Regions from separate parts of the Mesorhizobium sp. M0410 genome, predicted to be linked through region 2. Evidence: riboswitches for the same ligand, from Rfam matches in the RefSeq annotation. Region 2 holds a riboswitch; each other region holds the start of a gene.

Region 1 (4,847 bases), on a different contig from region 2:
AGCCCTTGTCGGCGAGCTCGTTGTTGATCTCCAGGAAGAACGGATCATCCTCCCCCACCGGCCTGCCGGTGTTGGGGTCGATGAGGCCCTTGGGCTTCGGCGCGACGAGCGTGCCGGAACTGTCGTTCAATCCCATTCCAGCGCTCCTTTTTTCCATTCATAGGCAAAGCCGATGGTCAGCACCGCCAAAAACACCATCATCGACCAGAAGCCGAGCATGCCGATCTGGCTGAACGACACCGCCCAAGGAAACAGGAAGGCCACTTCCAGATCGAAGATGATGAACAGGATCGACACCAGGTAGAAGCGGATGTCGAACTTCATGCGCGCATCGTCGAACGAGTTGAAGCCGCATTCATAGGCCGAAAGCTTTTCCGGATCGGGGTTGCGGTAGGCCACCAGGAAGGGTGCGGCAAGCAGCGCCAGCCCGACCACCAGCGCCACGCCGATGAACAGGACGATGGGCAGGTACGAACCTAAAAGTGCGTTCATGCTGCAGTTTCCGTTGGCGGCCAATCCACTCTGATTACAGCACCGGACCCACTTGCGGAAGCGTGACAGTTTAACCACTGAACCGTTTTAAGGGGGCTCTATGCTGCAACGCGGCGAGGGTTAGCGCAGCGCTTTCGGCGAAGCAAGTCAAACCTTGTTCAAATCGCGGTACTGGGCGGCATATCCGGGAAAACTGGTCAGATCCGCTCCTGTTTGATTTCTTTCACTTTTCACTCCACTTTTCTCTCCTGACATGGATGACGCCAAAACCCTGCTAGCATGGCGCGGAATCACAGATTCTCTGCTCTGTCCGGCATCATCAGGATACCGCCTTGATGAAGGAAAAAATCTCACTTCGCATGGCCCGCCGCATCGCGCTGGCGGCACAGGGATTCAATGACCCCCGCCCCGCCGGTACGCCCGACCGCCGGCATCTGGCCCGCGTGCTTGCCCGTACCGGCCTGCTGCAGATCGATTCCGTCAGCGCCGTGGTGCGCGCCCACTACATGCCGCTCTATTCGCGGCTTGGCCCCTACAAGCTGGCGCTGCTCGACGACGCCGCCATAACGCGCAAGCGCATGGTCTTTGAATATTGGGCGCACGAAGCCTCCTTCCTGCCGGTCGAGACCTATCCGCTGATGCGCTGGCGCATGCAGCGGGCCGAGCGCGGCGAGGAAATGTACAGCGGACTGGCCAAATGGGGCCGCGAGCACGCCGCCTATATCGAAGACATCTATCGCGAGGTCGCCGAACGAGGCCCGATCGCGGCGTCGGCTTTCGAAGGCCAGAAGGGTTCGGGCGGCTGGTGGGGCTGGAGCCATGCCAAGCACGCCTTCGAATGGCTGTTCTGGGCCGGCCGCATCACCACCGCGCATCGCCGCGGCTTCGAACGGTTCTACGATCTGCCGGAGCGCGTACTGCCGCCCGCGATACTCGCTCTACCGGTTCCCTGCCCCGAGGACGCCCACCGCGAATTGCTGCGCATCTCCGCCCGCGCCCATGGCGTCGCCACGGCAGGCGACCTGCGCGACTATTTCCGCCTCTCGCCCGCCGATATTAAGGGCCGCATCGAGGAGCTGGTCGAGGCTGGCGAGCTGTTGCCGGTGAGCGTCGACGGCTGGAGCAAAACAGCCTATCTCCACAAGAACGTCCGTTTGCCGCGCAGGATCGAGGCGCGCGCCTTGCTTGCGCCGTTCGATCCCGTGGTCTTCGAGCGGTCGCGCACCGAGCGATTGTTCGACTTCCACTACCGCATCGAGATCTACACGCCGGCCGAAAAGCGCCGGTATGGCTATTATGTGCTGCCGTTCCTGCTCGGCGACAGCATCGTCGGGCGCGTCGACCTCAGGGCCGACCGTCCGGCCGGCGTATTGCGCGTCCATGCCGCCTATGCGGAGCCCGGCGCCCCGCCACAAACCGCTGCCGAACTCTTCGAGGAATTGAAGCAGATGCAGGGCTGGCTCGGGCTTGAGCGCATCGAGGTGACGGCTGCCGGCGACCTTGGCCGGCCGCTCGCAGATATCGCCGCGTCATAGACGTGCGTTGACACGACTGCCTCCACAAGCCTAAATCCGTTCCAGACGGTCCCCTGCCCGCAACGGCAGGGGCCAAGAGGGAATGCGGTGCGAAATCTCGATTTCAAATCCGCGGCTGTCCCCGCAACTGTAAGCGACGAGCCAAGGCCGAAAACCACTGGGATATTCCCGGGAAGGCGGCACCAAGGCGATGACCCGCGAGCCAGGAGACCTGCCGTCTAGGACATAAGAATCCGATCGCCTGGCGGGTTTTCCGGGCAAGGAGCCTGATTTGGAACGCGACAGCAGTTTTTCGGCTGAGACAGCGGATTTATTGTCCGGCCCTGACGATTCCCTGGCCGGCGTTACCGTCATCGTCTGCTCTTCCTGCCGTGACGAGACCGGTTCGGACGCTCATCCCCGCGCCGGCGAACTGCTCGCCGAGGACACGCGCCGCGCCGCTTCCGGCGAAAACATCAAAATCCGCACCGTCGAATGCCTCGGCAATTGCAAGCGCCGGCTCAGCGCCGCCATGCTGCGCGGCGGCTGCTGGAGTTACGTCTTCGGCGACCTGACCGCGACCAGCGGCGCCGATCTCGTGACCGGCGCAAAGCTGTTCGCCACCTCGACGGATGGGCTCATTCCGTGGCGCGGCCGTCCCGATTGTCTGAAGCGCGGTCTGGTTGCCCGCATCCCTCCCCTCGACCTTTTGAAGGACTTGATATGACCGCTGCCTCCCTTTCGCGCGTCCCCTGCACCGTCGTTACCGGCTTTCTCGGCGCCGGCAAGACGACATTGATCCGCCATTTGCTCGAAAACGCCAAAGGCAAGCGGCTGGCCATCATCGTCAACGAGTTCGGCGACATCGGCATCGACGGCGAGATCCTGAAGGGCTGCGGCATCGACACCTGCCCCGAGGAAAACATTGTCGAGCTGGCCAATGGCTGCATCTGCTGCACCGTCGCCGACGATTTCGTCCCGGCGCTCGACCAGATCCTGTCGCTGATGCCGAGGGTCGACCATATCCTGATCGAGACGTCCGGGCTGGCCCTGCCCAAGCCGCTGGTCCAGGCCTTCCAGTGGCCGTCGGTCAAGAGCCGGGTGACCGTCGATGGCGTTATCGCCGTCGTCGACGGACCGGCGCTGGCTGATGGCCGCGTCGCCAACGACATGGACGCCCTGCAGGCGCAGCGCACGCAGGACGAGACGCTCGAACACGACGATCCGGTCGAGGAAGTATTCGAGGACCAGCTCGCTTGCGCCGACCTGATCATCCTGTCGAAGAGCGACCTGATGGACGCAGCCGGCTCGGCCCGTGCCAATGCCGTCATCGGCAAGCATGTTGCGCGGGCGGTGAAGATCGTGCCGACTTCGCAAGGCAAGGTCGATCCGTCGGTGCTGCTCGGCCTCGGCCTCGCCGTCGAGGACGACATCGAGAACCGCAAGACCCATCACGACGACGAGCTCGACCACGAACATGACGATTTTGACTCGTTCGTCATCGACATCGCGTCCGTGTCCAACCCGGACGAGCTCGCACAACGCGTCGCCACGGCGGCGGCGGAGGAAAACGTGTTGCGCGTCAAGGGCTTCGTCGAGGTTGGCGGCAAGCCGATGCGGCTCCTGCTGCAGGCCGTCGGCCCGCGCGTCAACCATTATTACGACCGCGCCTGGACGGCTGAAGACGATCGCCGCTCGCGCCTTGTCGTCATCGGCCTGAAAGGGCTGAACCGCCCGGCGATAGAGCGTATCCTCGCCGGCTGACCCCAGGTACGAGCCGCGATGCACATCCTCACCACCACATCCGCCTCGCTCGACGATCTCGCCGAGCCTGTCGATCTCAGGCAAACGCCTGCGGATGTCGTGGCCCTGTCCTTCACCGACAGCGACCTGGCCGGGCTGGCGGCGGCGTGGAAGGCGGATGCGGACCGCCTGCCCTCGATGCGGCTCGCCGCCTTGCGCGACCTGCGCCATCCGATGTCCGTCGACCTCTGGACCGAGAGCGTCGCCCGCCACGCCAAGGTCATTCTGGTCCGCATTCTCGGCGGCTACGAGTGGTGGCGCTATGGCTGCGACCAGCTCGCCGTTATCGCGCGAAATCGCGGTATCAAGCTGGCGCTCCTACCGGGCGAGAGCCACGACGAGGATTTGCGACTGATCGAAGGCTCGACGCTGCCGCGCGAGGAGTTGGACGCCCTGCTGGGCTATTTTCGCGAGGGCGGGCCGGCAAATATGACGGCGCTGGTGCAGAGGCTGGCAAGTCTCGCTGGATCGGGTGCGGCGGTAGCCGAACCTGTTAGCGTGCCAAAGGCGGGATTTTACGAGCCGGGGCTGGGGGTCGTCCCCCTCCCCCTCGAGGGGAGGGTCCGGCCGCAGGCCGGGGGTGGGGTCCTCTCCGAAGCGCGCCTACACAAAACGTCCCGCACTGCCGTGACGACCCCACCCGGCCCTGCGGGCCACCCTCCCCTTGAGGGGGAGGGGGACGTCGTGCCAATTCTCTTCTACCGTTCGATGCTGCTCGCGGCCGATGTCGCGCCCATCGACGCGCTTTTCGAAGCCCTGCGCCACCGCGGCATGGCTCCCGTGCCTATGTTCGTCTCCAGCCTCAAGGACCCGGCGTCGCTCGCCTTTGTCGAAACCGCGCTCGCAACCCTGAAGCCTGCCGCCATCATCACTGCGACGGCTTTCGCCTCGGGTGCCGAGCCCGGTGTCGAAACCCTGTTCGACCGCGCCGGCGTGCCGGTGCTCCAGGTCATCGTCGCAACCACCCGCCGCGACATCTGGCAAACCAATCAGCGTGGCCTGACGCCCGCCGACCTTGCCATGCATGTCGTCCTGCCC
Region 2 (4,847 bases):
CTTCGTCGCGGATGGCAAGCGCGATCTGGCGGCATGCCTCGGAGCGGGGTACGTCGTCGCGAACAAAAGACCAGTTGAGAATGGTCACTGGGCCTGTGAGCATTCCCTTCACAGGGTATTCCGTAAGCGACTGGGCGAATTGCCACCAGGGCAGCGTCATCGGATTGGGCCTCGATACGTCGCCGAAGATGATGGGGGGGCGCACGTAACGCGACCCATAGCTCTGCACCCAGGCATGCTGGGTGAAGGCGAAGCCGGACAGCTGCTCGCCGAAATGCTGTACCATGTCGTTTCGTTCGAACTCACCGTGCACCAGCACGTCCAGCCCGATCTCTTCCTGCCAGCGAATTGCAGCCTCGATCTCCTTCTTCAGGAAGGTCTCATAGTCGACATAGCTCAGCTGGCCCTTCGCATGAGCGGCCCGCGCCCTGCGTACCTGCGGCGTCTGCGGGAAGGACCCGATGGTCGTCGTCGGGAACGGCGGCAGCCCGAGCGTGCCGGCCTGGACTCTGGAGCGCTCGGCAAAAGCGCTCTCTCGTCGCTTCATGCTGTCGTCAATGCTGGCGATCCGTCCCTCAACAAGCGGGTCATGGATCTTCGTGGATGTCACGCGAGTGGCGGCAGCCTCGGCAGACGCTTTCAACGCGCCTGCCACCGCATCCCTGCCTTGAGTCAGGGCCCGGGCCAGCAACACCAACTCGTCGGTCTTCTGGGCCGCGAAGGCGAGCCACGACCTGATGTCCGCGTCGAGTTCGGTCTCCATGCGCAGGTCGATCGGCACGTGCAGCATCGAGCAAGAAGGCGCGATCTCGACGCGGTCCAAGGGCCAGCCGGCGACGATCGGTTTGATGCGGTCGAGAATGGCGGGCAGGTTCGCACGCCAGACGTTGCGGCCATCGATCAAGCCAAGCGAGAGCACCAGATCCTTCGGTGCGAGCCGACCCACGGTTTCCAGTTGCTCGGGAGCGCGCACGAGATCAATATGCAGCCCGGCCAGGGGCAGAGAAACCGCGGTTTCGAGATTGTCTCCCAGCGGCCCGAAATACGTAGCCAGCATGATTTTCAACTCGGGCGCGGCTTTCGACAGCTGGCTATAGGCGAATTCGAACGCAGCTCGTTCGTTCGGGTTCAGATCGAGGACAAGCGCTGGCTCATCGATCTGCACCCAGTCGGCTCCCGACAGCTTCAGCCTCTGCACGAGTTGCTCGTAGACGGGCAGCAGCCGCGGCAGGAGCGCGATGGGATCGAATCCTTCGGCAGGCGATTTCGCCAGCTTGAGGAAGGTGATCGGTCCAAGGATGACTGGGCGTGTGTGAATGCCGAGAGCTTTAGCCTCGAGGAAGAAGTCGACCGGTTTCGTCGACGAGAGGGCGAACGTCTGATCATCGTCGAGTTCCGGCACAATGTAGTGATAATTGGTGTCAAACCACTTGGTCATTTCCATCGCGGTTACATCAGGCCCATGAGCCGCGTGCTGGTGACCAGCGTGTCCACAATCCTCCGTCTGACCCTGGTTGCCGCGCGCCATTGCGAAGTAGATGTCAAGTGGGACCTCGCCGCTATTCCAGCCGTAACGGGATGGAACGGCGCCGACCATGGCTGCGGTGTCGAGCACATGGTCGTAGAGCGAGAAGTCGTTCGACGGGATTTTCGACACGCCGCGATCGTGCTGCTCCTCCCAGCTAGCGGCACGGAGCGCCTTCGCCGTCGTGAGAAGGTCGGCGGCGGAAGATTTTCCGGACCAGTAACTTTCAAGCGCGAATTTCAGTTCTCGCCGACGACCGAAGCGCGGCACGCCGAGCGTTGCTACAGGAATTTGCTGAGAGACAGTCATGCCATACCCCGATGGTTGGGGCGTCGGTGACAAGGAAGGCGCTAGCGGGCCGGCACGAACGCCAGGCTGCAGCGGCCACCGAGACACCCCGCCCGTGGACGTAATTCGCCGTGGCAGGTCTCCTGGCTCGCGGGGTCATAGCCTCTACCCGTCTTCCCAAGGCTATTCGCCTCAGTGACATGAGTGGGGTTGGCTCGCCGCTAACAGTTGCGGGGGCAGCGCCGGCATCGCACCGGCTTCCCTCTTAGCTCCGCTGCGGCAGCGCCGTACGGAGAACCACGACTCGGGAGACAATTACAACAGTTCGCTTCTTTGTCAACGCCGCATAAAGAAATGTTTATGTCGTTATGTTAAATTTCCGTTGGCATGTTCCCATAGGTCGCCTCGAAAGCGAAAACTGTGGGAGCCTTGAGCGGCCGGTAAATCAAAGCAATGACGCACATCGCTCTTCGCCAGGAGGATAGGAGTTCGTCGGCTGCCGGCGGCAAACATACCGGCAAGCGCCGTGGTGCTGCTTCCCGCATCATGCGAACGCCACCTCGGCATCGAACTTCGGCTCCGAGGTTCCGACCGCTTCTTTGGTGATCTGCTCGCGACCACATTCGACTCCATGGCGAGGCTGTTGCCCATGTGGAAGGTGTTGGCCGTGATGCCCTCGGTGGCACGACACAACGATTTCGAGGGGAGCACCGGAGGCCCGGTATAGCGGCGTGTTGCGAAGGGTCGAGGCCAACGTTCTGCTCGTTCGCAGCCACCGGCTCAAGGTAACCCGGCTCAAACCACCGGGCCAGCTCAAGTCCTGTCCAAATGAGGCCTGAGCGGCAAATCGTCGTGCACGCGCACGGTTTGGCGTTCGATCTTGTGATGCGTCTTGGGCGGGCAATCGCCACGGTGCAGCGCTTCCAGGCGCGCAACGATTTCGCCGTCATCCTGGGTCTGCCTGTTGTTGTGGCGAACATACTCGACCCAGGTTGGCACATGATAGCACTCGGTCCATAGTTCTGGCTTTTCCAGGTCACGCAGCAACGCCCATTGTCTGGCGCCATCTCGCAGCCGGGCTTTTCGCCACGATGTCATCACACTGAGAAATTCTGGGACATCTCTCTGATCGATACGATAATCGACCATCACCATGATCGGACCGCTTCGTGGCCGCAGGTCAAGTTGCAGCGTCGGTTCGCTGAACTTGTTGGTCGGATCCAGATTGAGCGTTTCGAAATCCGGCTGACGCAGAACGATCCCCATCAGTCCACCAATCACAAGAACCACGCTGGCGACGAGGAAGGCTCCCGAAACACCTTGGACATCCGCCAGTTCGCCCCAAAGCCAGCTTCCCGCCGCCATGCCGCCGTATGTGGCCGTCTGATAGAGAGACAGGGCGCGTCCAACCACCCACCGCGGCGCCGAAAGCTGCACTGTGACGTTAAACAGCGAGAATGATTGAATCCAGGCCGCACCGGCTGGCATGAGGAGCAGACAGCTCAGCCAAACGTGCTCGCTCCATGCCAGAAAGAAGCAGCTGATCGCCAATATAAAGAACGCACCGCGAATGACCCATTCGTTGGAGAGAACTTCTCGGACCCGCCCGATGAGGAGCGCGCCGCAAATCGCTCCCAAGCCGAAGAAGCCAAGCATCACGCCGTAGGTGACCGCGGTCCCTTTGACCTGTTCGCGAGCAACCAACGGCAGGAGAGCCAAAATGACAACGGCGGTGAGGCCGAAAATGAAACTCCGGCACATCACCTTGAGAAGGTTCGGCGACAAGAGCACGTAACGGAAGCCCGCCGCCATCGCACTGCCGAAAGCCTCCCGCGGCAGCGCTTGTCGTGCCCGTACGGCTTTCCACCGCAACAGCGCAGCGATCAGAGCGAAGTAGCAAAAGACGTTAAAGAGGAACGCGAAGGCCGCACCGGCTGTGGCCACGATTATGCCGCCAATCGCCGGCCCGATGCTGCGCATGAGATTGTAGCTCATGCCGTTGAGCGCAACCGCGCTAGGCAGGTGTTCGCGAGGCAGGATATCCCCCATCGAGGCTTGCCAAGAGGGATCGTGCAATGCCCAACCACAGCCGATCAGGAAGGTGAGACCCAGAAGGATCCAGGGTGTCATTTCCCCCGCATAGGTCAGGAACGCCAGGAAGGCGGATACGCAGACCATCAGCAGTTGCGCAGTCAACATGATCCGGCGACGGTCAAAGTTGTCCGCGAGCGCTCCCGCCGCGAGGGAGAAGATCATGTAGGGGAGGGTGGTCGATGACTGGACGAGCGCCACCATTCCATGGGAGGTGGCGATGCTGGTCATCAGCCAAGCCGCCGCCACACCTTCCACCAGGGTGCCAAGGTTCGAAACGAGTGCAGCCGACCATAGCGAACGGAAGGTCTTGTGCTGAAAAGGAACGAGTGAAGATGTTCTCTTCGCCATTGTGGGAAGCTTCGGGATCGAGCGCGGGGCTGGATTTGGTTCGCCTCACTCAACCATGGCCTCGCCGTACAAGCCAAGCTGCCACAGTGGCGCGCCTGCTAACCCAGAAAACTTGGCGGCCTTACAGGCATGCGCAGGACGCGCGAAGCCGCTCAAATCTCCCCAGATGGGTCAGCCATCGAAGACCGGCATCACTTGCCCGTTGAGCGGCTATACGATAATGCTCCGCGCTAAGCAGGAAGCGCCAAAAATTCGAGCGGCGACTTCATTCTCCTATTCAGGAAGGAACTATGAGGCGGCAGACGCGACCATTCACCGTGGAAGTCAAACAAAAGCGCAATTATCAAAAATCCGCACGTTCCATCTGGGGCAATTTCGACATCGCCGCGGCGATGGCCGAGACAACAAAGGAAGTCGAGCCGTTAAATCGTCAGCTTGTTGACTCTACTGTAGTGGCCCTTGATGCTGAACCTTTGCAAAAACCGCGAGTGGAGCATTTCATGGCCAATCCCCTGGAAACCGAGTCAGCAGTAGTTCCTAGCGCACCGGCAGACAAAGCGGAAACGCCAAAACCGAAGACGAGAGCGCGGCG
Region 3 (4,847 bases), on a different contig from region 2:
AGGCTGATCGACGGCTCGGCCATCAGCTCGAGCGCCTTCGCCCAGGCGGCCTCGGCCGCCGCGATGTCGCGTTTCAGGTCCTGCGTCTCCCAGGTAAAGCCCTCGCCCATCGCGTACCAGACGACGCGATCGCCAAAACTGGAAAACACGTCCTTCTCGCCGGTGTGCCATCTGCCCTTGATGAACTGGACGACGCCGACGCGCTTGCCGTAGCCGAGCATCCTGAGCGCCAGACCGAAGGCGGCCGTGGTCTTGCCCTTGCCCGGCCCGGTGTTGACGATCAACAGCCCCTTCTCGACCGTCTTGGCTGCAACCTCGGCGTCCTGCACCGCCTTGCGCTTGGCCATCTTGGCGCGGTGGCGTTCCTCGTCCCCCTGTTCAATGGTCTTGGGATTGATAGTATCAGCCATGTCATTTCACCTTGAGCGGCAGCCCCGCCACCATCAAAAGCACGGTGCTGGCGACCGCCGCGACGTCCTGGTTCAGCCGGCCGGCGGCATCGCGAAACCGTCTTGCCAGCGCATTGTCCGGCACGATGCCCTGGCCGACCTCGTTGGACACCACGAACCACGGGCCGCGCGGCCGCGACAGCACATCGGCCAGCCTTCGGCATTCGGCCTCGACATCATGGCCGGCCAGCATGTGGTTGGTCAGCCACAGCGTGAGGCAGTCGATCAGCACCGGCTGGCCGTCGGGCAGTGCCTCGATCGCGCCGGCAAGGTCGAGCGGCGCCTCGATGGTCGTCCAGCCATCGCCTCGTCGCGAGCGGTGCCGCGCGATGCGCTGACGCATCTCCTCGTCATAGGCTTGCGCTGTGGCGATATAGCTCCACGGCGCCGGACAGGCGCTCACCAGCCTCTCGGCATGCGCGCTCTTGCCGGAGCGCGCACCGCCGATGACCAGGGTCAGCGCCCCGGCAGCGCGGTCAGGCAAAGCTGTCGCGCAGGCTGGTTGCCGCGCCGGTGAAGCGTCCGCGCACCAGCCCGACGACCATACCGAGCACCAGCCAGAACACCAGATTGGTCAGCGTCACCGCCACCACGAACTGATGATGCAGGCCTTCCGGGATCGCCGTCTCGAAACTGTCGGGCTGCGGCGCGCCGACAATATGCGGCGCAACGATCAACGCCACGGCAAGGATCGCCAGCGGCAGCGATCTGCGGAAGGCGATAAGGCCGAGACCGGCCGCTGTCGCCACCACTGTTGCCCACCACCAGATCTGGCGTTGGACAAGGTCGGCCACGGGCATCGCCGGCAGTTCCGGCGCCAGGCCGAGGCCGGGCGCCAGCGTGAACACGGCAAAGCCGGCCAGCCCCCAGAACAGGCCCTGGCGCCAATTGCCGATGCCGCCGGCGAATTCCGAAACCGCGACCAGGACCAGTGCGAAGCCAATGCCGGTGACGATATTGGCAACGACGCTGAAGCCAAAGCGCTCGAAGCCGTCGGCCGGCGCCCAGCCTTCGTCTTCCGCCGGAGCCATTGCTTCAGCCGGTGCCGGCGCGGCGCTGCTCATAGCCATCGTGCCGGCGGCGTTTTCGGCCGGTGCCGCAGGTGCCGCGGCATGGTCATGGCCGCCGCCGGCCTGTTCGTAGACTTCCGCTTTCAGGATGAGCGGCACCGTGGCGTAGGCCTGCATGCAGGCGAGAACGACGCCGGCCACAAGCCCTGCGATCGCCGCGATGAACACGACGTTGCGAAACAGTGTCATGATGTCAGCCCCTTGTCAGTGGCAGGGAAAGCCCATCGAGTGGCGATAGTCGTGCGCGGCATTGTGGACCGCATCGATATGCGAGAAGCCGACAAAGCCCATGACGAAAATGCCGAGGAATGCAGCAAGCGCCAGCTGCATGAAACGCGACTGCGAGGAGACGGAAGTGCCGAGCGAGACGGAAGCGGTATTCATGTCTTGTCCTTTCGCCCTCCACCCGAGGGCATAGAAGTCAGTTTCCTGTCGCCGGCAGGTCTCCTGGCTCGCGGATCAGCGCCCTTCCCCACCTTCCCGAAGGCGAACCTTCAGTGGCATATGGAGAGGACTACCGCACACAGTTGCGGGGGCAGCCACGGCATTGGGCAAACAATTTCGCCCGCACCGCATTCCCTCTTGGTTCCAAAACGGAACCGACGACATCAGCGACTATAGGCAGAATCGCCGCGCCCGGCAAACCAAATTCCGCCGGATCGTGTGGCGAATGCGCCGCCTCGCCAAACCGGAGAACTGGCGCCGCGACGTCGCGATCTGCGCGGTCGAACAGAACGGCCTGCGTTCGATGCGGCACTGCACCGCTTCCACAATTGGGTGCGCGAGCGCCATGCGGCGCTCGAACATCAAAGCGATTTGGGCAGATAGCGCCAGGTGACGAAGCCGCAGATCGCCGCCAGCAGGCCGAGGGTCGCGAAAACCGCGCCCAGGCGGAAGAACGCCAGCACCACGGAATAGACCAGCGGCGGCGTCAGTTCGGAAAAGTCGAGATAGGTGCGGTAGACCGCCGCCATCTGTGCCCGCTCATACGAGCGCACCGAGCGCATGAAGGCGGTCGAGCCCAGCGCATCCAGCGCGATGGTGAAGAAGGCACCGCAAAGCAGCAAGGCGCCGGTGATGAGCGGTGCGGCCTCGCCGACGGCGCCGGCCGCCAGCAGCGTTGCCGACATCGCGAAATAGGCGAACGTCATGGTGCGCCGGCCGCCGAAACGCTTTCCTGCCCTGCCCCAGAAGATGGCCATGAACAAAAGCGCATTGCCGGCCGAAACCAAGAGGCCGCCGGCGAGCTTGCCCTCGCCGGTGATCACCATGAACAGCGGCCCATAGACGAAGAACGTCGTCCAGAAGCAGGAGCGGCCGAAGGCGATCAGCCAGGCCAGCCTCAGCCTTGGCTGCGCGACGAAGCGGCCGATATTGGCCAGCGGATTGACCGGCCGCGTCTTGCCGGGGCGGATCGACGGGTTATCGCCAAGCCGGTAGGTCCAGAACAGCGCCAGCAAAGCCATGGCGAAGACGGCCACCGCGCCATGCGCGGCATAGATGCCGAAACGCGTGTAGAGGTAAATGCCGAGGGTCGGCCCGGCGGTCCAGGCAAGCATCGACCACGCCATGCGCAGCGACTCGGCCTGCATGAAATCGGTCTTGCGGATATGGTCCATGATGTAGAGGTTGAGCGTGATCGCCAGCGCGCCGGCGCCGACGACGCGGCAGAGCATGCCCACCACCTGGCCGGCCAGCGTATGGGTGACGAAGAACAGCGAGCCGGCGGCCAGCAGGCAGGCGCCGGCGGTATAGACCCAGCGCCGGGCAAAGCGGGCGATCAGCATCGGCATGAACAGCGTCGCCGACAGGCCGAGCATCGCCACGATCGTGTAGAGGATCGAAACAATCTGCTCGTTGTGCAGTATCTCATAGGCCTGGATCGGGATGACGCTGGACACGGTGGCGCGCGCGAAGGATTCGACCGCATAGAGCGAGGCGAAGGTGCGGGCATCCGCCGGCCGCAAGGCCGCAAGCCAGATCGGATGGCGCACATGGGTAGCCATTGTGTTCCCCGAAGCCGAATCGCCCGAAGCAGGGTTGGAGCACAAATCTGCCGCGGCGATTCCTGGCCGGGTAACAGGAAACCGACGCCTTCACGGCAAAAAGCGAAGCCGGCCAAAGGCTTTCCGGCTCTGGCCTAAAGCAGCCCTGACGCCGACCGTCACCAACGCGACGCAAGGCCCTGCTTCTTTTGACGGTGGCAACCGTGATAGTCGTCTTGCCGGGGCTGAACCAAGACAGCGAGACCAATGAGCATCGACACGCCGAGCGCAGCCGTTCAGGATCAACCGAAGTCGAAGCGCATCGCCGCTATCGACATTGCACGCGGCATCGCATTGCTTGCCATGGCGAGCTATCATTTCACCTGGGACCTCGAATTCTTCGGCTACACCGATCCCGGCCTCACCGCCTTCGGCTGGTGGAAAATCTACGCGCGCTGCATCGCCTCGAGCTTCCTGTTCCTGGTCGGCATCAGCCTCTATCTCGCCCATGGCAAAAAAATCCGCTGGACCGGCTTCTGGAAGCGCTTCGCCATGGTTGCCGGGGCAGCGCTCGCAATATCGCTGGTCACCCGCATCGCCACGCCCGACGGCTTCATCTTCTTCGGCATATTGCACGAGATCGCGCTCGCCAGCTTGCTCGGCCTGGCGTTCCTGCGGCTGCCGGCGCTGCTGACGCTTGCCGTGGCGGCCCTCGTTATCGCCGCGCCTTTCTACTTGCGATCCGAGCTTTTCGATCATCCGGCTTTGTGGTGGGTCGGCCTGTCGGCGACCAACCCGCGCTCCAATGACTACGTTCCGCTGCTGCCCTGGTTCGGCGCCGTACTTGCCGGCATCGCGGTTACCAAGCTCGCCGCCACCTCCGGCGCACTGACGCGGCTGTCGGCCTTGGCGCCCGGCCGCTGGGCAAACCCGCTGGTCTTCATCGGCCGGCACAGCCTTGCCTTCTATTTGATCCATCAGCCGGTGCTGATCGGCTCGGTCTGGCTGTTTTCGCAATTCATGCCGGCGCAGGCCGAAACCAGGGAGGTGAGTTTTCTGAAATCCTGCCAGATATCCTGCGAGCAGGCACGCGACACCGGGTTCTGCTCCAGCTATTGTGCCTGCATGCTGGACACTCTCCAGGGCGAAGCCTCGCTTGACCGGCTCTACAGCAACGATCAGTCCCCGGAGTGGAAGGCGCATATTGGCGAGCTCGCCGGCACCTGCACCGCCCAAACCGAGGCGGCGGAACCAGGAACGCGCTAATCGAGGGAGGACAATAATGAGCGACAGTCACCCGAAACCCGTGCAGCAAAATCCTGGGCAGCCGAAGCTGGGGCACA

What was found. Region 2 has a riboswitch for cobalamin ahead of metE (5-methyltetrahydropteroyltriglutamate--homocysteine S-methyltransferase). Riboswitches for the same ligand answer to the same signal wherever they lie in the genome.
Region 1: another riboswitch for cobalamin. It lies ahead of NKI63_RS11355 (DUF1636 family protein); the one in region 2 lies ahead of metE (5-methyltetrahydropteroyltriglutamate--homocysteine S-methyltransferase).
Region 3: another riboswitch for cobalamin. It lies ahead of NKI63_RS11175 (CbtB domain-containing protein); the one in region 2 lies ahead of metE (5-methyltetrahydropteroyltriglutamate--homocysteine S-methyltransferase).

The regions. Positions count from the first base shown of each region.
Region 1 covers NZ_JAMYRN010000006.1:302,343-307,189, forward strand. The annotation lists gene NKI63_RS11340 (NuoB/complex I 20 kDa subunit family protein) at 1-136, opposite strand, end outside; gene NKI63_RS11345 (NADH-quinone oxidoreductase subunit A) at 127-492, opposite strand; gene NKI63_RS11350 (winged helix-turn-helix domain-containing protein) at 828-2,027, shown strand; cobalamin riboswitch at 2,057-2,260, shown strand; gene NKI63_RS11355 (DUF1636 family protein) at 2,299-2,733, shown strand; gene cobW (cobalamin biosynthesis protein CobW) at 2,730-3,770, shown strand; gene cobN (cobaltochelatase subunit CobN) at 3,789-4,847, shown strand, end outside.
Region 2 covers NZ_JAMYRN010000018.1:35,131-39,977, forward strand. The annotation lists gene metE (5-methyltetrahydropteroyltriglutamate--homocysteine S-methyltransferase) at 1-1,834, opposite strand, end outside; cobalamin riboswitch at 1,930-2,130, opposite strand; gene NKI63_RS23390 (MFS transporter) at 2,627-4,255, opposite strand; gene NKI63_RS23395 (transposase) at 4,546-4,847, shown strand, end outside.
Region 3 covers NZ_JAMYRN010000006.1:266,688-271,534, forward strand. The annotation lists gene cobO (cob(I)yrinic acid a,c-diamide adenosyltransferase) at 1-410, opposite strand, end outside; gene cobU (bifunctional adenosylcobinamide kinase/adenosylcobinamide-phosphate guanylyltransferase) at 412-933, opposite strand; gene NKI63_RS11170 (CbtA family protein) at 926-1,708, opposite strand; gene NKI63_RS11175 (CbtB domain-containing protein) at 1,724-1,903, opposite strand; cobalamin riboswitch at 1,940-2,138, opposite strand; gene NKI63_RS11180 (MFS transporter) at 2,326-3,525, opposite strand; gene NKI63_RS11185 (heparan-alpha-glucosaminide N-acetyltransferase) at 3,772-4,770, shown strand; gene NKI63_RS11190 (methyltransferase family protein) at 4,787-4,847, shown strand, end outside.